DNA from 4 places in the Leclercia sp. CFBP8987 genome. Region 1 is predicted to be linked to each of the others. Evidence: predicted binding sites of a transcription regulator. Region 1 holds the regulator's gene; each other region holds the start of a gene.

The links. Region 1 encodes PhoB, which activates phosphate uptake and scavenging genes when phosphate is short. Its sites were predicted from a motif close to CTGTCATAAAACTGNCNNAT; they were not measured.
Region 2: kdgR (DNA-binding transcriptional regulator KdgR) is a predicted target of PhoB. The motif match lies at 1,993-2,012, and genes of this name have one in related genera.
Region 3: glpT (glycerol-3-phosphate transporter) is a predicted target of PhoB. The motif match lies at 3,680-3,699, and genes of this name have one in related genera.
Region 4: uvrB (excinuclease ABC subunit UvrB) is a predicted target of PhoB. The motif match lies at 1,993-2,012, and genes of this name have one in related genera.

Annotation. Positions count from the first base shown of each region.
Region 1 is NZ_CM188255.1:999,627-1,004,917, forward strand. It holds gene sbcC (exonuclease subunit SbcC) at 1-614, opposite strand, end outside; gene sbcD (exonuclease subunit SbcD) at 611-1,816, opposite strand; gene phoB (phosphate response regulator transcription factor PhoB) at 2,011-2,700, shown strand; gene phoR (phosphate regulon sensor histidine kinase PhoR) at 2,722-4,017, shown strand; gene brnQ (branched-chain amino acid transporter carrier protein BrnQ) at 4,427-5,291, shown strand, end outside.
Region 2 is NZ_CM188255.1:2,926,914-2,932,204, reverse strand. It holds gene htpX (protease HtpX) at 1-504, shown strand, start outside; gene SOM40_RS14220 (MFS transporter) at 552-1,925, opposite strand; gene kdgR (DNA-binding transcriptional regulator KdgR) at 2,104-2,895, shown strand; gene SOM40_RS14210 (YobH family protein) at 2,950-3,189, opposite strand; gene mgrB (PhoP/PhoQ regulatory lipoprotein MgrB) at 3,348-3,491, shown strand; gene SOM40_RS14200 (YebO family protein) at 3,565-3,855, shown strand; gene SOM40_RS14195 (MBL fold metallo-hydrolase) at 3,875-4,864, shown strand.
Region 3 is NZ_CM188255.1:3,330,839-3,336,129, forward strand. It holds gene nrdB (class Ia ribonucleoside-diphosphate reductase subunit beta) at 1-873, shown strand, start outside; gene yfaE (class I ribonucleotide reductase maintenance protein YfaE) at 873-1,127, shown strand; gene glpQ (glycerophosphodiester phosphodiesterase) at 1,151-2,203, opposite strand; gene glpT (glycerol-3-phosphate transporter) at 2,215-3,567, opposite strand; gene glpA (anaerobic glycerol-3-phosphate dehydrogenase subunit A) at 3,824-5,291, shown strand, end outside.
Region 4 is NZ_CM188255.1:1,391,557-1,396,847, reverse strand. It holds gene uvrB (excinuclease ABC subunit UvrB) at 1-1,740, opposite strand, end outside; gene SOM40_RS06610 (ABC transporter ATP-binding protein) at 2,486-3,184, shown strand; gene bioD (dethiobiotin synthase) at 3,123-3,848, opposite strand; gene bioC (malonyl-ACP O-methyltransferase BioC) at 3,841-4,596, opposite strand; gene bioF (8-amino-7-oxononanoate synthase) at 4,580-5,291, opposite strand, start outside.

The DNA of each region.
Region 1 (5,291 bases):
GCTTCACGCCTCTCCAGCTCGCTGCGCGCCGCTTTATGTTTTTCAAATACCATCGCCGAGATCTGGCCGTAAATTTCGGTCCCGGTTAGCTCCTCCAGCAGTTCGGCGCGCTCTTTCGGCCGGGCGTTGAGGAAGGCGGCAAATTGCCCCTGGGAGAGCAGCATCGAGCGGGTAAAGCGGTCATAGTCCAGCCCGGTCAGCGAGGCGACAAGCTCCAGTTTATCCTTCACTTTATCCGCGAGGATTTTGCCGTCTTCACACTGGGCCAGTTCCACGCGCGGCACCTGCAGGTTGCCGTCCGGCTGATTGCGCGCCCGGTTCTGGCTCCAGAAGGCGCGGTAGGCGACGCCTTTCACCTCAAACTCCACCTCCGCCAGACACTCAGCGGTGTCGCGGGTCATCAGATCGTTCTGCGATTGCGAGACGGTGTTGAGGCGTGGCGTCTCGTGGTACAGCGCCAGGCAGATGGCATCCAGCAGGGTGGTTTTCCCGGCGCCGGTGGGGCCGGTGATGGCAAACAGGCCGTTGCTAAGAAAAGGCTCGGCGGTAAAGTCGATTTTCCATTCGCCCTTGAGCGAGTTGAGGTTTTTCAGACGCAGGCTGAGAATTTTCATGCGTTATCCTCCTCGTTATCGAGAGCGTGCAGGGCATGGCTGAACAGCTCGTTTAACCGGGCCCGCCGGGCGTCATCGAGGGTCTCCTGCGCCAGGCGGCGCTCAAACACCTCCTCCACCCGCAGCTCGCTGAGGGTTTCACGCAGGCTGTTGGCGAGGAGCTTCTCACGCAGCTCGCGACTGCGCCGCACCAGCAGCACCTCTACCGGCAGATCTTCCGTCAGGTGCTGAATCTTACGCTGCATGTCGTGCAGGTACTCTTCGGTGGCAATTTCGATATCCAGCCAGACGGGAGGCGTCTGCGCCACGCCGCGCCACTGCTCAAGCTGGGCGGCGATGGCCGCCAGATCGCCCTTCAGCACCGCCAGCGGTTGGGTGATGGGCACCTCCAGGGCGTCGACGGCGCTGAGCTTACCCTGGTCAAAACTCACCAGATGCACGCTTTTGCTTTTGCCGGTTTCATCAAAGCTGAGGGGGATAGGGGAGCCGCAGTAGCGAATGTGATCGCAGCCGCCAATCTTCTGGGCGCGGTGAATATGGCCCAGCGCAATATAGTCCGCCGCCGGGAAATGCTGTGCCGGGAAGGCGTCCAGCGTCCCGATGTAGATGTCACGTACCGCGTCACTTTTACTGGCCCCGACGGTGGTGAGATGCCCGGTGGCGATAATCGGCAGGACGCTGTCGCCGCGAAGCTGGCAGGCGGCGGTATATTGATCGGCATAATAGTGGGTGATGGCCTCTAACAGCTGCTGCTGTTTCTCGATCCCCGAGAGGCCTGCCTGGCTTTTCATCACGTCGCGAGGGCGCAAGAACGGGATCGGGCACAGCACCGCCCCGGGCGTCCCGTCGCGTTTGCGCAGGATCTGCGGCCCGTGACCGGCGCTGGCGACCACGGTGGTATTAAGAAAGGCCAGAATTTCACGGGATTCATTCAGCGTGGCCACGGAATCATGATTGCCCGCAACAATCACCAGATGACAGCCGGTCTTCTGCAGGTTGACCACGAAACGGTTATACAGCTCTCGCGCATAGCTTGGCGGCGATCCGGTGTCGAAGATGTCCCCGGCCACGAGGATGGCGTCCACCTGGTGGGATTCTGCCATCTCAAGCAGCCAGGTGAGGAAGGCTTCATGTTCGGCGGCGCGGCTTTTACTGTAAAAGTTTTGTCCCAGATGCCAGTCCGAGGTGTGAAGTATGCGCATAACAGATCCGTGGCAAAAAAAAGTAAGCGGGATTATAAACATTCAGGGGAAGGAAGATAACCGCTACAATCAGGGCAGCCAGAAAACAACGGCTTGCCTTTATTGGTGGGCAGGTTTTTCATAAATCTGTCATAAATCTGACGCATAATGACGCCGTATTACAAACATGTAACCTAAATAAGACAGGGCTAAGTATGGCGAGACGTATTCTGGTCGTAGAAGATGAAGCACCCATTCGTGAAATGGTCTGCTTTGTGCTCGAACAAAATGGCTTTCAACCGGTAGAAGCCGAAGATTACGACAGCGCGGTGAATCAGCTCAACGAACCCTGGCCCGATCTGATCCTGCTCGACTGGATGTTGCCCGGCGGCTCAGGTCTGCAATTCATCAAACATATCAAACGTGAAGCCTTAACCCGCGATATCCCGGTGATGATGTTGACCGCGCGCGGCGAAGAGGAAGATCGTGTTCGCGGCCTTGAGACCGGCGCGGATGACTACATCACCAAACCTTTCTCTCCGAAAGAGCTGGTGGCGCGTATCAAGGCCGTGATGCGTCGTATTTCACCGATGGCGGTGGAAGAGGTGATTGAGATGCAGGGCCTGAGCCTGGACCCCACCTCGCACCGCGTCATGACTGGTGAAAATCCCCTCGATATGGGGCCTACCGAATTCAAACTGCTGCACTTCTTCATGACTCATCCGGAGCGCGTCTACAGCCGCGAGCAGTTGCTCAATAATGTCTGGGGCACTAACGTGTACGTTGAAGACCGGACGGTGGATGTACATATTCGTCGTCTGCGTAAGGCCCTGGAAACCAGCGGTCACGATCGCATGGTACAGACCGTCCGCGGCACGGGTTATCGTTTCTCAACCCGTTTCTGAACAATGACAGGAGTGTGACGCGTGCTGGAACGTCTGTCATGGAAAAGGCTCTGCTTTGAACTGATTCTTTGCTGTATCCCGGCCCTGATCCTCGGGGCCATTTTCGGTTATCTACCCTGGTTTTTGCTGGCGGCAGTCACGGGACTGCTGGTCTGGCACTTCTGGAATCTGCTCCGCCTGTCATGGTGGCTGTGGGTGGACAGAAGCATGACCCCTCCGCCGGGAAGCGGCAGTTGGGAACCGCTGCTGTATGGCCTGCACCAGATGCAGATGCGTAATAAAAAACGCCGACGCGAGCTGGGCAGCCTGATCAAACGCTTTCGCAGCGGTGCGGAATCCCTGCCGGATGCGGTGGTGCTCACCACCGAAGAGGGGGCGATGTTCTGGTGTAACGGACTGGCGCAACAGCTGCTGGGCCTGCGCTGGCCGGACGATAATGGACAGAACATCCTCAACCTGCTGCGTTATCCTGAGTTTGCGCAGTACCTGAAAAAACGCGATTTCACCCGCCCGCACAATCTGGTGCTGAACACCGGTCGCCATCTGGAGATCCGCGTGATGCCCTACAGCGACAAACAGTGGCTGATGGTGGCGCGCGATGTGACCCAGATGCACCAGCTGGAAGGGGCGCGGCGCAACTTCTTCGCCAACGTCAGCCATGAATTACGCACGCCGCTGACGGTGTTGCAGGGCTATCTGGAGATGATGCAGGAGCAGACCCTGGAGGGCGCGCCGCGGGAAAAAGCGTTGCAGACCATGCGCGAGCAGACGCAACGGATGGAAGGGCTGGTGAAACAGCTCCTGACCCTCTCCCGTATTGAGGCCGCGCCAACCTTAGCGCTCAACGAAACCATCGATGTGCCGATGATGCTGCGGATGTTAGAGCGTGAGGCGCAAACCTTAAGCCAGCAGCAGCACCAGATCACCTTCGAAGTGGATACCAGTCTGAAAGTGCGCGGCAGTAACGATGAGCTGCGCAGCGCCATCTCCAACCTGGTCTATAACGCGGTGAATCATACCCCGGCGGGGACCCATATCACCGTGCGCTGGCAGCATGCGCCCACGGGGGCGGAGTTCAGCGTCGAGGATGATGGCCCGGGTATCGGCCCGGAGCATATTCCCCGTCTTACCGAGCGTTTTTATCGGGTGGATAAAGCGCGTTCCCGCCAGACCGGCGGCAGTGGTCTGGGGCTGGCTATCGTCAAGCACGCCATTAATCACCACGACAGCCGTCTCGATATCGTCAGTACGCCGGGCAAAAGTACGCGTTTCAGCTTCGTGATCCCGGAACGTTTGATTGCCAGTAACAGCGCCTGACAGCCAACCTGTAATCAGATATTGCCATAGGCCAGCATATGCTGGCCTGTTTGCTTTGCAGTCAACCGAAGCGCGGATAAATTTTATACGCCTGTTGCTTTTTTGTTCGCATGATTAGCCATGGGTTTTTCTTATAATTGGTGTAATGTTTCAGGTCTGACTTTCAGGCTGGTATATTGTTCTGGTTTTGCGATCCCATATTGCCTTTAAACGTTATAAGCGTTTAAATTGCCCTCCTGATATTGTCGGACAGACTGTATTTGCGTGGTAAATCGAAAAAATATTCCTGACCACGGCAGCAGGAGAGCATTTCCCGCTGAAATTGCACATTTTTTCCGCTGTTTTGTTCCGCAAGGGATAGCGAAAAATTCAACATTTTCAACACCACATCCACAGGCAGTAAGGTTTTATGACCCATCAATTGAAATCGCGTGACATCATCGCACTGGGCTTTATGACATTTGCGCTGTTCGTTGGCGCAGGCAACATCATCTTCCCGCCTATGGTTGGCCTGCAGGCGGGTGAACACGTCTGGACCGCGGCGCTTGGCTTTCTGATCACCGCTGTGGGCCTGCCGGTTCTGACCGTCGTGGCGCTGGCGAAAGTTGGCGGCGGTGTCGATAGCCTCAGCGCGCCGATTGGTAAAGTGGCCGGGGTGATGCTGGCCGTCGTCTGCTATCTGGCGATCGGTCCACTGTTTGCGACCCCTCGCACCGCGACCGTCTCCTTCGAAGTGGGGATTGCCCCGCTGACCGGTGATGGCCCGCTGCCGCTGTTTATCTACAGCCTGGTCTACTTTGCTATCGTGATCCTGGTGTCGCTCTACCCGGGTAAACTGCTGGATACCGTGGGCAACTTCCTCGCCCCGCTGAAGATTCTGGCGCTGGTAGTGCTTGCGGTCGCGGCGATTGTCTGGCCGGCTGGCCCGCTGAGCTCGGCTACCGAAGCCTATCAAAACGCGGCCTTCTCTAACGGCTTTGTGAACGGCTACCTGACCATGGATACGCTGGGCGCGATGGCGTTCGGGATCGTGATCGTTAACGCCGCGCGTTCCCGTGGCGTGACCGAAGCGCGTCTGCTGACCCGTTACACCGTCTGGGCTGGCCTGATGGCGGGTGCGGGCCTGGCACTGCTCTATCTGGCGCTGTTCCGTCTGGGTTCCGACAGCAGCGTGCTGGTTGACCAGGGCGCGAACGGTGCAGCTATTTTACATGCCTATGTGCAGCACACCTTCGGCGGCGCGGGCAGCATGATGCTGGCTATCCTGATCTTCC
Region 2 (5,291 bases), 1.9 Mb from region 1:
AACATGAGCCGTGACGAAGCCGAGGCGGTTATTGCCCACGAGATCAGCCACATTGCTAACGGCGATATGGTGACCATGACCCTGGTGCAGGGTGTGGTGAACACCTTCGTTATCTTTATCTCACGTATTATCGCGCAGATTGCCGCAGGCTTTATGGGCGGGGATCGTGAGGAAGGCGAAGCAAGTAACGGCAACCCGCTGATCTACTTTGCGGTCTCAATGGTGCTGGAACTGGTGTTTGGTATTCTGGCGAGCATTATCACCATGTGGTTCTCCCGTCACCGTGAGTTCCATGCGGATGCGGGCTCTGCCAAACTGGTGGGCCGCGAGAAGATGATTGCCGCGCTGCAGCGTCTGAAAACCAGCTATGAGCCGCAGGAGGCTTCCAGCATGATGGCGTTCTGCATCAACGGTAAATCGAAATCGCTGAGCGAACTGTTCATGTCTCACCCACCGCTGGACAAGCGTATCGAAGCGCTGCGTAGCGGCGATTACCTGAAGTAACGGCTTCGGCCACGAATAAAAAAGCGCGTCTTCGGACGCGCTTTTTTTTATGCCTGCGAACCTGGCTGCGTCACCCGCAATCCGCTGATGATGGCCGCGACGGTAGCCAGCGTGCCGGCGGTCAGCAGCGCCAGGTGCGTGCCGCTTTGCCCGGCCAGATTAAACATTAAGGCTACCAGCGCCGCACCGGTACTTTGACCCAGCAGGCGCGCAGTGCCCAGCATTCCGCTGGCCCCGCCGCTGCGATGACGGGGGGCGGCGGTAATAATGGTATGGTTGTTCGGCGACTGGAACAGACCAAAACCCGCCCCGCACAGCATCATCCGCCAGATGATATCCAGATCCTGTGGTGCCGCGGGCAGCAGGGCGAGAGCAAAAAGCCCGGTTGCCATTATCACCATCCCCAGCGCGCCCAGTAATCCCGCATGCACACGCTCAATCAGATAGCCTGCCAATGGGGCCATCACCATGGTGGCCAGCGGCCAGGGGGTTAACAGCAGGCCGGTTTCCACTTCCGAGCGGCCAATCACGCTCTGCAGAAAGAAGGGCAGAGAGACCATGGCCAGCATCTGCGCGCAGAAGGAGCAGATTGAGGTGCCGATGGAGAGGGAGAAGAGCGGGATCCGCAGCAGATCCACTGGCAGCAACGGCACCGGCAGGGCCAGCTGCCGGCGCACAAAGAAGAAACCAACCACCAGCAGCGCCACCACCTCGCCAGCGATCAACCTCAGGGATTGCCCCTGGGCGAAACCGCTCAAGGCGGTGATCAGCAGGCCAAAGGTAAGGGCGTTCATTATCGCGCTCGGCAGGTCGAATTTAGGCATGCTGCTTTTTGGGCCGTTGGCGGGTAAATAGCGCAGGGCGAACAGCAGGGCCACGATCCCCAGCGGGACGTTGATTAAGAACAGCCACTGCCAGGAGGCCACCGAGAGGATCGCCGCGGCAATGGTCGGGCCCGCCGCCGAGGAGACGGCGACAATAAAGGAGTTGATCCCCATTCCCCGGCCCAGATGTCGCTGCGGGTAGATAAGCCGAATCAGCGCGGTATTAACGCTCATCAGCGCCGCGCCGCCAAATCCCTGAGCGATGCGCGCCAGGGTCAGGGTGTGTAATGTGTCCGAAAGGGCGCAAAACAGGGAGGTCAGGGTAAAGACCGCCAGCCCGCACTGATAAACCCGGCGGTAGCCAAACATGTCCCCCAGAAACGAGAACGACAGCAGGGAGATGACAATCGCTATCTGGTAGGCGTTAACGATCCAGATTGAACTGGCAGGGGAGGCATTCAGGTCGCTGGCGATAGTCGGCAGAGCGACGTTGGCAATGGCACCATCCAGTACGGCCATTGAAATACCGATGATAATGGTCGCAATGGCACCATAGCGCTGCGGTAACGGCAGGCCATCTGTGAGGGTTTTTATCATGAGAATGAATGAGCAATAGGGGTTATTATTAACAGGGTAACGATATTATCACTGTTATTTCGGTTATATGTCGCAGATTTGTAACCAGGTTCGCCAGGATTGATTGCAGCAATGCGGCGGCGAATTTATAATAAAAACCGGTTCTGAATTTTATAAAACACTTGCGTTGAGGTGATTAATGGCAATCGCGGATTTGGATAAACAGCCAGATTCTGTTTCTTCTGTGTTAAAGGTGTTCGGCATCTTGCAGGCGCTTGGCGAAGAGCGCGAAATTGGTATTACTGAGCTGTCCCAGCGTGTGATGATGTCAAAAAGCACCGTTTACCGCTTTTTGCAGACCATGAAATCACTGGGTTATGTTGCACAGGAAGGCGAGTCTGAAAAATACTCCCTGACCCTGAAGCTTTTTGAACTGGGCGCACGCGCGCTGCAGAACGTCGATCTGATCCGTAGCGCTGATATTCAGATGCGCGAACTCTCTCGTCTGACGAAAGAGACGGTGCACCTCGGTGCGCTGGATGAAGACAGCATTGTTTACATCCATAAGATCGACTCCATGTATAACCTGCGCATGTATTCACGCATTGGTCGCCGCAACCCGCTGTACAGTACCGCTATCGGTAAAGTCCTGCTGGCCTGGCGCGACCGTGAAGAAGTGAAGCAGATCCTCGAGAACGTCGAGTATAAACGCAGCACCGAACGCACCATTACCACCACCGACGAGCTGTTAGCGGTGCTGGATAAAGTGCGTGAGCAGGGTTATGGCGAAGATAACCAGGAGCAGGAAGAAGGCTTGCGCTGCATCGGCGTACCGGTATTCGACCGCTTCGGTGTGGTGATCGCTGGCCTGAGTATCTCCTTCCCGACGCTGCGTTTCTCTGAAGAGCATCTGCACGAATATGTGGAAATGCTGCACACGGCGGCGCGGAAGATTTCTGAGCAGATGGGTTACAACGACTATCCGTTCTGAGTTGTTCCTGCATAAAAAAACGCTGCCATCTGGCAGCGTTTTTTATGCTTTGCGTTAGCCGTTATCGACCACTATTTCGCTCTTTCGCAGCAGCGGGCAGCGGGAGAGACCGATGATGCCGCTATCAGAGTGGATATACTGCGCGGTGCTGAACCCGCGCGCGGTGAGGTACTGGCATTGAATCCCCAGCCCGGCAGCATTCTCTTTACTGCCCGTCAGCACGCCGTAGCCTGCGAGCAGTAAACCTGTCCAGATCAATGCTATAACAATCAGTGTGCGAATAAAAAAGCGCATTATTGCCTCATTTTTTTAATGACTGCCGCCCAGCCTAACCCATACATTCACGTTAACAAGTCTATGATTCCGAAAGGCTCGTCTTCACGTTACAGTTAGGCATGGTTTAAGTTGTGCATGATAACCTGGCATCAGGCAGTTATGGGACGGAGAGTGGAGTGAAAAAAATACGCTGGGTGATTCTGGTGCTGGTATTGGTGGCCTGTGTGTTGCTCTGGACGCAGACCATCAACGTGATGTGTGACCAGGATGTACAGTTCTTTAGCGGTATTTGTTCTATCAATAAGTTTATCCCCTGGTAACAGGCATTTTTATCGCAAATGATTTCCTTCCTTAACGCGAGTGGTAATATGAGCGTTTTTATTGGGGGGTGAAATGGGTGAGTTAGTGAATTCCGGGATGCTTAATGTGGTATCTCTGGCGATCTCGGTGGTATTGCTGGTAGTGGGGCTGGTGGTGTGGTTTTTCGTCAACCGTGCAAGCTCCCGTACCAATGAGCAAATTGAACTGCTGGAAACATTAGTCGATTTGCAGAAACGACAGAACGCGCTGCTGCGCCGCCTGTGCGAAGCCAATGAACCGGAAGAGAAAGAAGCACCAAAAGCGGCAGAAGAGACGGCTAACAGCCAGGACGATGACTTTATTCGTCTGGTAGCTGAACGCTAACCAGTCAGGGGAGGTGAGTATGGCCTGGAGCAATCCCTGGTATAACGCCTCCCTCGCGCATCATACCCCGCAGGGTTTTCGCAATACTGATGGATCTGAGCACCAGCCCGGCGATGTCGAACGCTGGCAGAAAGAACGCAAAGCCGCCGGCCTGCCGAAACCGCCCGAACAGGGCTACGATCGGTTTATCCGCCAGTGGTGGCAACCTGTCACTCTGAATACCCATGAAGAAGACGGCGTCTGGTGGTTGGGTCATGCCAGCCTGCTGCTGCGCCTGAACGGGAAGTACATTCTCACCGATCCGGTTTTTTCCCGTCGCGCCTCCCCGGTCTCCTTTGCCGGACCTGTCAGAAAAACGCCGTCGGTGATGAGCGTCAAGGTACTCCCGCCGCTCGATGCATTGGTCATCTCCCATAATCATTTTGATCACCTGGACTCGGCCACGATCCGCCAGCTTCTGCGACGTTTTCCGCAGCTCACCTTTTTTGTGCCATTGGGCCTGGGGGAGTGGTGCCGTCGGCGCGGGGCCAGGCAGGTCGTCGAGCTGGACTGGTGGCAAAGCTACGTCTTTGAGGGGATGGTGTTCACCGCTGTCCCGGCACAGCACTGGAGTATGCGCACCCTGTGGGATCGCAACCGCTCGCTATGGTGTGGCTGGGTCTTTGAGGGGCAAAACCAGCGTTTCTGGTTCAGCGGCGATACCGGCTACACCCCGGAGCTGCTGACCATACCGCAACGGCTGGGAAAACTGGATACCATTGCGATACCCATTGGCGCATATGCACCACGCTGGTTCATGGCGGTTCATCATATGGATCCACAGTCGGCGGTGGCGCTCTGGCAAAAGCTGGGCATGCCGAAGGCGATCCCGATCCACTGGGGCGTATTTGAGCTGACAGACGAATCGCTGGATGAACCGGTCAGAGAGCTCTCTCAGGCCCTGAGGGATTTATCGCTGCCGGACGATAACTTTCAGCCCTTGCGAATTGGTCAATATTTATCCATATAAACTATTATGTGTTCGGTTAGTACATATTCCGTATTAAACCGACGCGGATCATATTTTATTTTAATCGAAACGTTTTGATTGCCTTTTTTTGAAGCAGGTTCATAAAAATATCATTATTTTGGTGCATAGCGACAATCAACGTTGCGGTGTATATAAGTTAAACAAGCGAAGCGCTCGATGCTGTTTTTTTCACGTAAACAAATGCCTGCCGTTACGATTAAATGAGCATAACTTCTTACCAAATGTTCTAACGTAAATAACCGCATCACGAAATCGGCCTCGCTTGCTGGACGATATGAAGTTAATGGTCTAAGGTAAAAAAGTCTTTGATAACAGCGTCTACCCTGACGGTTACTGATCGAGCAACATACGGGCTATGTATACACGTAAGTGCATTACTGTGCAGATTGTGGCAAATCAGTCCCTG
Region 3 (5,291 bases), 2.3 Mb from region 1:
ATCCAGGGTCGTAGCCCGAACGTGGCGCTGCTGCCGCTGATCTCCATCCCGGAGCTGGAAACCTGGGTTGAGACCTGGGCCTTCTCCGAGACGATCCACTCCCGCTCCTACACCCACATCATCCGTAACATCGTCAACGATCCGGCGATTGTGTTCGATGATATCGTCACCAACGATCAAATCCTGAAGCGCGCGCAGGGCATTGCGCACTTCTATGATGACCTGATCGAGATGACCAGCTACTGGCATCTGCTGGGTGAAGGTACCCACAGCGTGAACGGCAAAACCGTCACCGTGAACCTGCGTGAGCTGAAGAAAAAACTCTACCTGTGCCTGATGAGCGTAAACGCTCTCGAAGCGATCCGTTTCTACGTCAGCTTCGCCTGCTCCTTCGCCTTCGCAGAACGCGAGCTGATGGAAGGCAATGCCAAAATCATCCGTCTGATCGCCCGGGATGAAGCCCTGCACCTGACAGGCACCCAGCATATGCTGAACCTGCTGCGCAGCGGCGTGGACGATCCGGAAATGGCTGAGATTGCAGAAGAGTGTAAGCAGGAGAGCTATGACCTGTTTGTTCAGGCGGCGCAGCAGGAGAAAGAGTGGGCTGAATACCTGTTCCAGGGCGGCTCGATGATCGGCCTGAACAAAGATATTCTCTGCCAGTACGTCGAGTACATCACCAACATCCGCATGCAGGCGGTGGGTCTTGACCTGCCGTTCCAGACCCGCTCCAACCCAATCCCGTGGATCAACACCTGGCTGGTGTCCGATAACGTCCAGGTGGCGCCGCAGGAAGTGGAAGTGAGCTCCTACCTGGTCGGTCAGATTGACTCCGAAGTCAACACCGATGATTTGAGCGACTTCCAGCTCTGATGAGCCGCGTGACGCTTCGCCTGACTGGCACAGAACTCCTGTGCCAGGATGAACACCCTTCCCTGCTTATTGCGCTGGAATCCCACCGGATTGCAGTTGAATACCAGTGCCGTGAAGGCTACTGCGGCTCCTGCCGCTGCCGCCTGGTGACCGGTCAGGTTGACTGGATCACCGAGCCGCTGGCCTTCATCAACGAAGGGGAAATTTTGCCCTGCTGCTGTAGGGCAAAAGGCGATATTGAGATCGAGATGTAAAAAAGGGCCTTCCGGCCCTTTTTTTATTTTAAGAACGTCACCGCTTTATCCGGGAAATCTGTAAACAATCCGTCCACACCCGCCTGGTTGTACAACACCTCATAAAGCTGATTCACATCCGTCGCATATTCCGGCAGCTGGTCCGCGCGCACCGTATAAGGATGGACCTGCATCTTGCTGGCATGCGCCTCTTTCACCATCGTCGTCAACTTCACGTGGCCCGGCGTGGAACCCTCTGCCACCAGCATGTGGTAATCCGGGCCGATGCCGTCGGCGTACTGCGCAATCTGCTTCATCGCACCCGGTGTAAACATCCAGTCGTAACTGTAGTTCACCCACGTCCCGTCCGACTGCTTCTCCTGGGTTTCATTCCAGTCGGTGTAAGCAATCAGCTGCACCAGATTGAGATCCATCCCCAACTTCGGCTCCAGCTCGGTTTTGATGCGCTTCAGCTCAGCGGCGTCAAAACACTGCAGATACACTTTGTCCTTCTTGCTGGTGTAGCCATAGTGTTTCAGCACCTCCAGCGTTTTCGCGGCAATGTCTTTCCCTTCCTGGTGGTGGAACCACGGCGCTTTGATTTCCGGATAGATACCGATATTTTTACCGGTTGAGTGGTTCAGCCCCTGAACAAACTCAATCTCTTCCTGGAAGGTATGGATGCGGAAGTCAGATTTGCCCATCGGGAAACGTCCCGGATAAACCTGCACCTTCTTGCCATTTTCAATCTCGAAACCTTCGGTAAACTTCAGGGAACGGATCTCCGCCAGGGTAAAATCAATGGCGTAGAACCGGCCATCCTGGCGCGCACGGTCCGGGAAACGCTCCGCCACGTCCGTCACGCGATCAAGATAGTGGTCATGCAGGACGACCAGCTGGTCGTCCTTCGTCATCACCAGATCCTGCTCCAGATAATCCGCGCCCTGTGCATAGGCCATCGCTTTCGCTGGCAGCGTATGCTCCGGCAGATAGCCGCTGGCGCCGCGATGGGCGATAACGATTTTTTCCGCCGCCAGGGCGGACCCTGTCATCAGGCCCGCCAGCAGCAATCCGGTTGTTAAGTGAGATAATTTCATGGCAATGTTCCTTATTGACGACGTGCCAGCACTTCCGCGTGATGACGTTTCTCACCGATCATCACGACAATCAGCAGCAGTACCGCCAGTACGCTACCGCCGATCATCACCATAAAGCCGCCGTCCCAGCCGAAGAAGTCAACGGTATAGCCCACGATGGCGCTCGCCGCGACCGACCCACCCAGATAGCCGAACAGACCGGTAAAGCCTGCCGCCGTGCCTGCCGCTTTTTTCGGGGCCAGCTCCAGGGCATGCAGACCGATCAGCATAACCGGACCATAAATCAGGAAGCCGATGACGATCATGCAGGCCATATCCACACCCGGGTTGCCCGGCGGGTTGAGCCAGTACACGACGGTGGCGATGGTCACCAGGGTCATAAAGAAGACGCCCGTCGCACCGCGGTTACCTTTAAACACCTTGTCCGACATCCAGCCGCAAATCAGCGTGCCCGGGATCCCGGCGTATTCATACAGGAAGTAGGCCCAGGAGGATTTATCCAGCGCGAAGTGCTTCACCTCTTTCAGGTATGTCGGGGACCAGTCCAGAATGCCGTAGCGCAGCAGATAAACGAACACGTTCGCCACCGCGATATACCACAGCAGTTTGTTGGGCAGCACGTACTTCATGAAGATCTGTTTTGCCGTCAGCTCTTCTTCATGCTTCTCACTGTAATCATCCGGATAGTCATTTTTGTACTCTTCAATCGGCGGCAGGCCGCAGGATTGCGGCGTATCGCGCATCAGCGCAAAGGCAATAATCGCCACCACAATGGCGCCAAAGGCTGGCATATAAAGGGCAGCGTGCCAGTCGTTGAACCAGGCCATCCCCAGCAGGAACAGCAGAGGCGGAAGACCGCCCCCTACGTTATGCGCGCAGTTCCACACCGACACGATACCGCCACGCTCTTTCTGCGACCACCAGTGCACCATGGTACGTCCGCATGGCGGCCATCCCATCCCCTGGAACCAGCCGCAAAGGAACAGCAGGACGAACATGACGGCAATACTGGAGGTTGCCCACGGCACAAAGCCCATAAACAGCATGACCGCTGCCGCCAGGATCAGACCGGCAGGCAGGAAAACGCGCGGATTCGAGCGATCGGACACTGAACCCATAATGAATTTGGAAAAACCGTAGGCGATAGAGATCCCCGACAGCGCGAACCCCAGATCGCCACGCGAAAAGCCCTGCTCCACCAGATACGGCATGGCGAGCGCAAAGTTTTTACGCACAAGATAATACGCCGCGTACCCGAAGAAGATCCCCAGGAAGATTTGCCAACGCAGACGGCGGTATAGCGGATCAATTTCTGCCTCTGGCAGACGCGCCCGATGCGGCGCAGGTTTGAAGATACTGAGCATAACAGCCTCCGTGGCCAGGTATTGAATTTACAGGGGCTTAACTGCCCCCGACTCCAGCGAGGCCGCGATGTTAAGAAATCTCAGTGATTGTTACTGTGAATCAACGCACAGATTGTTACAGAAATATGACAGAATGCGCAAAAAAGCTCATGAAATCACGTTTCACTTTCGAATATCGCTCGTTTGTGCTCGAAATCAAACAAACCACAGTTTTAGTGTGGCTAAATGATAAAAAAACGAACACAGAGGGATGACAATGACCATTCACGATCCTCGGTTCAGCGATGTGATAATCATTGGTGGTGGCGCTACCGGCGCTGGGATCGCACGCGATTGCGCCCTTCGCGGCTTAAGCGTCACGCTTCTGGAGCGCCATGATATTGCGACAGGCGCAACCGGGCGTAACCACGGCCTGCTGCACAGCGGCGCGCGGTATGCGGTCACCGACGCTGAATCCGCGCGCGAATGTATTGCTGAAAACCAGATCCTCAGGCGTATAGCCCGCCACTGTATTGAACCGACCGACGGCCTTTTTATCACCCTTCCCGAGGATGATCTCGCCTTTCAGGACACCTTTATCACCGCCTGTCATGCAGCTGGCATTCAGGCTGAGGCTATGGACCCGGCGCTGGCGCGGCGGCTGGAACCTTCGGTTAACCCGGCGCTTATCGGCGCGGTGAAAGTCCCTGACGGCACCGTCGATCCGTTCCGCCTGACCGCCGCCAATATGCTGGACGCCCGCGAGCATGGCGCGCGTATCCTCACCGGGCACGACGTGACCGGGCTTATCCGGGAAGGTAATCGCATCTGCGGCGTGCGGGTGTTTAACACGCAATACAACGAACACGGCGAGCTGTATGCCGCCGTCGTGGTCAACGCGGCGGGGATCTGGGGGCAGCGCATTGCGGAATACGCCGACCTGTCGGTGCGCATGTTCCCGGCGAAAGGCTCGCTGCTGATCCTCGACCATCGCATCAATAACCACGTGATCAACCGCTGCCGCATACCCTCTGACGCCGATATCCTCGTCCCGGGCGATACCATTTCGTTAATAGGTACAACCTCAACCCACGTGGACTACAGCGAGATTGATTACAACCGCGTGACCGCCGAAGAGGTCGACATCCTGCTACGCGAAGGGGAAAAACTGGCCCCGGTGATGGCGCAGACGCGTATTCTGCGCGCCTACGCGGGCGTACGTCCGCTGGTCGCCAGCGACAACGACCCGAGCGGACGTAACGTCAGCCGTGGCATTGTGCTGCTCGACCATGCCGCGCGTGACGGTCTGGATGGGTTTATCACTATCACCGGTGGCAAGCTGATGACCTACCGTCTGATGGCCGAGTGGGCAACCGATGCCGTCTGCCGCAAACTGGGCAATACCCAATCGTGCGTGACGGCAGAACAGCCTCTGCCCGGATCGCGGCAGTCCACTGAGAAGACGCTACAAAAAATCATCTCCCTCCCTGCCCCTCTGCGTGGTTCGGCCATCTATCGCCATGGCGACAGGACGCCGGTCTGGCTGGGCGAAGGGCGGCTGAGCCGCAGCCTGGTATGCGAGTGTGAAGCCGTTACCGCCGGGGAAGTGCAATACGCGGTGGAGAACCTGACGGTCAATAGCCTGCTCGACCTCCGCCGCCGCACCCGCGTCGGAATGGGGACCTGCCAGGGAGAGCTCTGCGCCTGTCGTGCCGCCGGGCTATTGCAACGTTTTCATACCACTA
Region 4 (5,291 bases), 390 kb from region 1:
TTCGTTGTACTGCTGCTGCTTCTCGCGACGGCGTTCGGTTTCGCCGATCGCTTTCGCCATCGACGGGGTGATCTTGTCGCCGTAGAGAATCGCTTTGCCGTTAACGTTACGCGCCGCACGACCGATGGTCTGGATCAGCGAGCGCTCGGAGCGCAGGAAGCCCTCTTTGTCGGCGTCCAGAATCGCCACCAGCGACACTTCCGGCATATCCAGCCCTTCACGCAGCAGGTTGATCCCCACCAGCACGTCGAACTCGCCAAGACGCAGGTCGCGGATGATCTCCATACGCTCCACGGTGTCGATATCCGAGTGCAGATAGCGCACCTTCTCGCCGTGCTCCTCGAGGTATTCGGTAAGATCTTCCGCCATGCGTTTGGTCAGGGTGGTGACCAGCACGCGCTCGTTGATGGATGCCCGGGCGCGGATCTCTGACAGCAGATCGTCCACCTGGGTGCCAACCGGACGCACTTCAATAATCGGATCCAGCAGGCCGGTGGGACGCACCACCTGATCCACCACTTCGTCGCCCGATTTCTCCAGCTCGTAGTTGCCCGGCGTCGCGGAAACGTAGATGGTCTGCGGCGCCAGCGCCTCAAACTCTTCAAACTTCATCGGACGGTTATCCAGCGCTGACGGCAGGCGGAAGCCATACTCCACCAGAGTCTCTTTACGCGCCCGGTCGCCGCGGTACATCCCGCCAATTTGCGGAATGGTGACGTGGGATTCGTCCACCACCAGCAGGCCATCCGCCGGCAGGTAGTCAAACAGGGTTGGCGGCGCCTCGCCCGGCCCACGGCCAGAGAGATAGCGCGAATAGTTTTCGATCCCGGAGCAGTAGCCCAGCTCGTTCATCATCTCGAGATCAAACTGGGTACGCTGGCTGATGCGCTGCTCTTCCAGCAGCTTGTTATTATCCAGCAGCGTTTTGCGGCGATCCGCCAGCTCAACCTTGATGTCTTCCATCGCCTGCACGATGCGCTCGCGCGGGGTGACGTAGTGGGTTTTCGGGTAGACGGTAAAGCGCGGAATAATCGACTCCACGTGGCCAGTCAGCGGGTCAAACAGCGACAGTCGCTCCACCTCTTCATCGAACAGCTCCACGCGCAGCGCGAAGTCGTCCGACTCCGCCGGGAAGATGTCGATAACCTCGCCGCGAACGCGGAAGGTACCGCGCTGGAACGCCTGATCGTTGCGGGTGTACTGCAGCTCCGCCAGACGGCGCAGGATGGCGCGCTGATCGATAATCATCCCCTGGGTGAGGTGCAGCATCATCTTCAGGTAGAGATCGGGGTCGCCGAGGCCGTAAATGGCGGACACCGAAGCCACCACCACCACGTCACGACGCTCGAGCAGGGCTTTGGTCGCGGAGAGACGCATCTGCTCGATATGCTCGTTCACCGAGGCATCTTTTTCGATAAACGTATCAGAGCTCGGGACGTAGGCTTCCGGCTGGTAGTAGTCGTAGTACGAGACGAAGTACTCCACCGCGTTATCGGGGAAGAACTCTTTCATCTCGCCGTACAGCTGCGCGGCCAGGGTTTTATTAGGCGCCAGCACCATCGTCGGCCGTTGCAGATCGGCGATCACGTTGGCGACGGTAAAGGTTTTACCCGAACCCGTCACCCCCAGCAGCGTCTGGTGTGCAAGCCCATCCTCCAGCCCCTCTTTCAGACGGCGAATCGCTTCAGGCTGATCGCCGGAAGGACGGAAAGCGGAATTCAGTTTGAACGGTTTACTCATGAACGGCGACCTGATGATGGTTAATACGGCAGGTGTGTAATTTTACTCCTCATGGCTATTTTTGCCAGTAATTTATACTGGATATAAACCCAGTAGCATCCGCGCCATTTTGTGCCACCACCAGCAGGAATCAAGCGAAGCTGCGTAAAATTTCGGCTGTAACGGGATAAAATTCCAACAGGGGTCGGTTATCCCCAGAATTTTTTGTTTTTTAACATTTGTCAAGGCGAGCCGCCGGACAGTAGCCGATCAAATTGACACTTTGATGACAATGATTGCTTTTATTTAAAGCGTTGATCTGCATTAAAGTTTTCAAAAAGACGCGTTTCGCAGCAATTCAGGCGCAGGCCGCGTATTCTCTCGCTTACCCTGTGTTTTCTAACTCTAATGCACATGGTTATCCACAGGAATAGTGGATAACTGCCTCCAGCCCATACGGAACGTGACTCGGCCCGTTCCCGGTTTTTACCCACAGCGGGGCGGTAAAAAATTTTTATCACCCAATTATGGCGATCTTATGACAAAAAACAGCGAAAGAATTGGTGAGGCACTACTCACATTTTAACCAAAATAGCACCTGCACCAGCAACCTCATTCAGGGCCCCGACGCGGTGCAGGGTTCGGGCCTCGTCGTGCTGATTTTTGAGCCAATTCTTAAAAAAGGAGCTTTAATCGCCGTTTCCCGGGCAGTGGCAAGAGTCTTGCAGAGTATCAAGGTCGCCGTTACCTGAAAAGGAGCATTACCATGTTAAGCCTGCGCGCCGTAAATCAGTATTACGGGGATCGCCACACCCTGTGGAATGTTGACCTCGATCTCCCTCCTGGCGTCTGCACCGGCGTCGTCGGGCTACCCGGGATGGGGAAAACCACCCTCGTGAGCTGTATTGCCGGCCTGCTGCCTATCGCCAGCGGTACCATGGTCTGGCACGAGGCTCCCGGTGCAGTACACCAGGCCGGGACGGAAATTAGCGTTGTGCCGCAGGACAGGCGGATCTTTTCGCAACTGACGGTGGAGGAGAATCTGCATATCGCGCAGATGGCGAAAGGCATCGCGGGCGGGTCGCTGAGCCGCGACGTTTTTGAGTTTTTCCCGGAGCTATACCCGCTGCGCCAGCTGCGGGCCTCCGGCCTGAACGACGACCAGCAGTATCAGCTGGCGCTGGCGAATGCGCTGGTGACCCGCCCTCGCCTGCTGATCCTCGACGAGCCCAGCCGCGGCACCGGGCAGCTGTTTACCGTCAAGCTGGCGCAGCTGCTGCTGAGGTTCAACCGGGAGCTCGGGCTATCGGTGCTGCTGGCCGAGCAGCACCTCTCCCTGATCCGGCGAGTGGCGGATCGCTTTTGCCTGCTTTACCGGGGGCGAAACGTGGCGCAGGGCCGGGTCAGCGAGCTGGATGACCCGCTGATTGCCCACTGGATGGGGCCGACGGCGTCAGCGCAGTAAGGTCGAGGTATTGCCCGACGGCTGAGGTGTCGGCCTGCTCGCCCAGCCAGGGGATCTCCCCCAGCAGCGGCGCGGAGAGCACGCGTCTGAGCGTCGCCATGTATTCGGCATGGCGTTTGCCGGGCACTACCACCCCGTTCGCCACCCAACCGGCAAAATGCAGCCCCGCCTGGCGGATCGCCTGCGCGGTCAGCATCGCGTGGTTGATACACCCCAACTTCACCCCCACCACCAGGATCACCGGCAGGCGCTCGGCCATCACCCAGTCGGCGAAGGTCTGCTCCTGGGACAGCGGCGTGAACCAGCCGCCCGCCCCTTCCACCAGCACCCAGTCAGCCTGGATCTCCAGCGCCCGCAATCCTGCCGAGAGGGTGGCAAACTCAATGGGCCGCTGCTCGTCAGCGCTGACGATATGCGGCGACGTCGGCTCGGCGAAGGTATAGGGATTCACCGCCGGGTAGCTCAGCGCCAGGCTGCTGTTGCGCTGTAATGCCAGAGCATCGCTGTTGCGCAGCCCCTGCGCAGTCATCTCGCTGCCGGAGGCCACCGGTTTGTAGCCAGCGGTGTGGCGGCCCAGCGCTCGTGCGGCCTGTAACAGGGCGGTACTGGCGACGGTTTTACCGACTTCAGTGTCGGTACCGGTGACAAAATAACGTTCAGTCACGTTCGATAATTCCATGAAAAAGTTGATAAGAGAGCGGGAATTTTCCCGCCTGCTGAGGCCAGGCCTGCGCCAGTTGCTGCAGCTGGCCGCGGGTTAACGGCTTATCGGCCCGCCCGGCGTGCAGATGGGTGGCGCCGATCCCCTTCAGGGAGTGCATGGCGCTAAGCGCATCGTCAAACAGCAGGGTGACGGTCTGAACCGCACAGCGGTATTGCCAGCCGGAGAGGGCATCGCTCACCTGCTGCCCGCTCAGAAAGCGGTTGGCGTGCGGCTGGGTGTCCACTGCCTGCCAGGCCTGATTCAGCTCCGGCAGCGAGCCGTTGAGCAGCGTGGTGAAAGCCACCTTGCCCCCCGGCTGCGTCACCCGCCAGAGCTCGGCCAGCGCCCGGGGCAGGCTGGCGCACCACTGCACCGCCAGATGGCTCCAGACCAGGCTGAACTGCGCATCGGCCAGCGGAATGGCTTCGATATCGGCCTGCAGATAGCTGTCGGCGGCCTGGTTGCGGCGCGCCTCCTCCAGCATCGGGGCGCAGAGATCCATCGCCGTCACAACGCTCCCGGTCTGGCGCCATGCCAGGCTGTTGCTCCCCGGGCCGCAGCCAGCATCCAGCACGCTGGCGAACCGGGTCTCTGCCAGAAAGGCCCGCAGCCCGTCGGCACTTTGCCGCTGGAGTGCATCGTGGCGGGAATAACTCTGCGCCGCCCGGCCGAAGGCGGCGGCAATCGCCTGTTTATTCACCTGCGACATGCAGCGCCTCCACTAACGCGGTGATATCCGCCGGTTGATGGGCCGCCGTCAGGGTCAGGCGCAGGCGCGCCGTGCCCGCCGGGACGGTGGGGGGACGAATGGCCGTTACCCAGATCCCCCGCTCTCTGAGCCTCTGCGCCAGGTGCAGGGCGCGTGCGTTTTCGCCGACGATCAGCGGCTGAATGGCGCTCTGCGAGGCGGTGATCTGCACCGGCAGATCGCGCACGCCCGCGCGGAACTGGTCGATCAAAGCTGCCAGCCGCTGGCGACGCATTTCGCCCTCGTCGCTGCGAATAACGTTAAACGCCGCCAGCAGCGCCACCGCCTGGGCAGGCGGCATGCTGGTGCTGTAGATCAGATGTCGGGCGAACTGCAGCAGGTAGTCGGCAACGGCGTCGCTGCACAGCACTGCCGCCCCGCTGACCCCGACGCCTTTGCCAAAAGTCACCACCAGCAGTTCTGGCTTCACGCCCTGGCTGGCGGCGCTTCCGCGCCCCTCCGGCCCGGTGACGCCGATGCCGTGGGCGTCGTCCACCAGCAGCCAGCTGCCCCGGAGCTGGGCCGCCGCATGAATCACACCCAGCGGTGCGTTGTCGCCGTCCATGCTGAAGATCCCCTCGGTCACCACCAGCTGTTGTCCGTCGCAGGGTTTATCCAGCAGCGAGTCCAGCTGGGCGACATCGTTATGGGCGAAG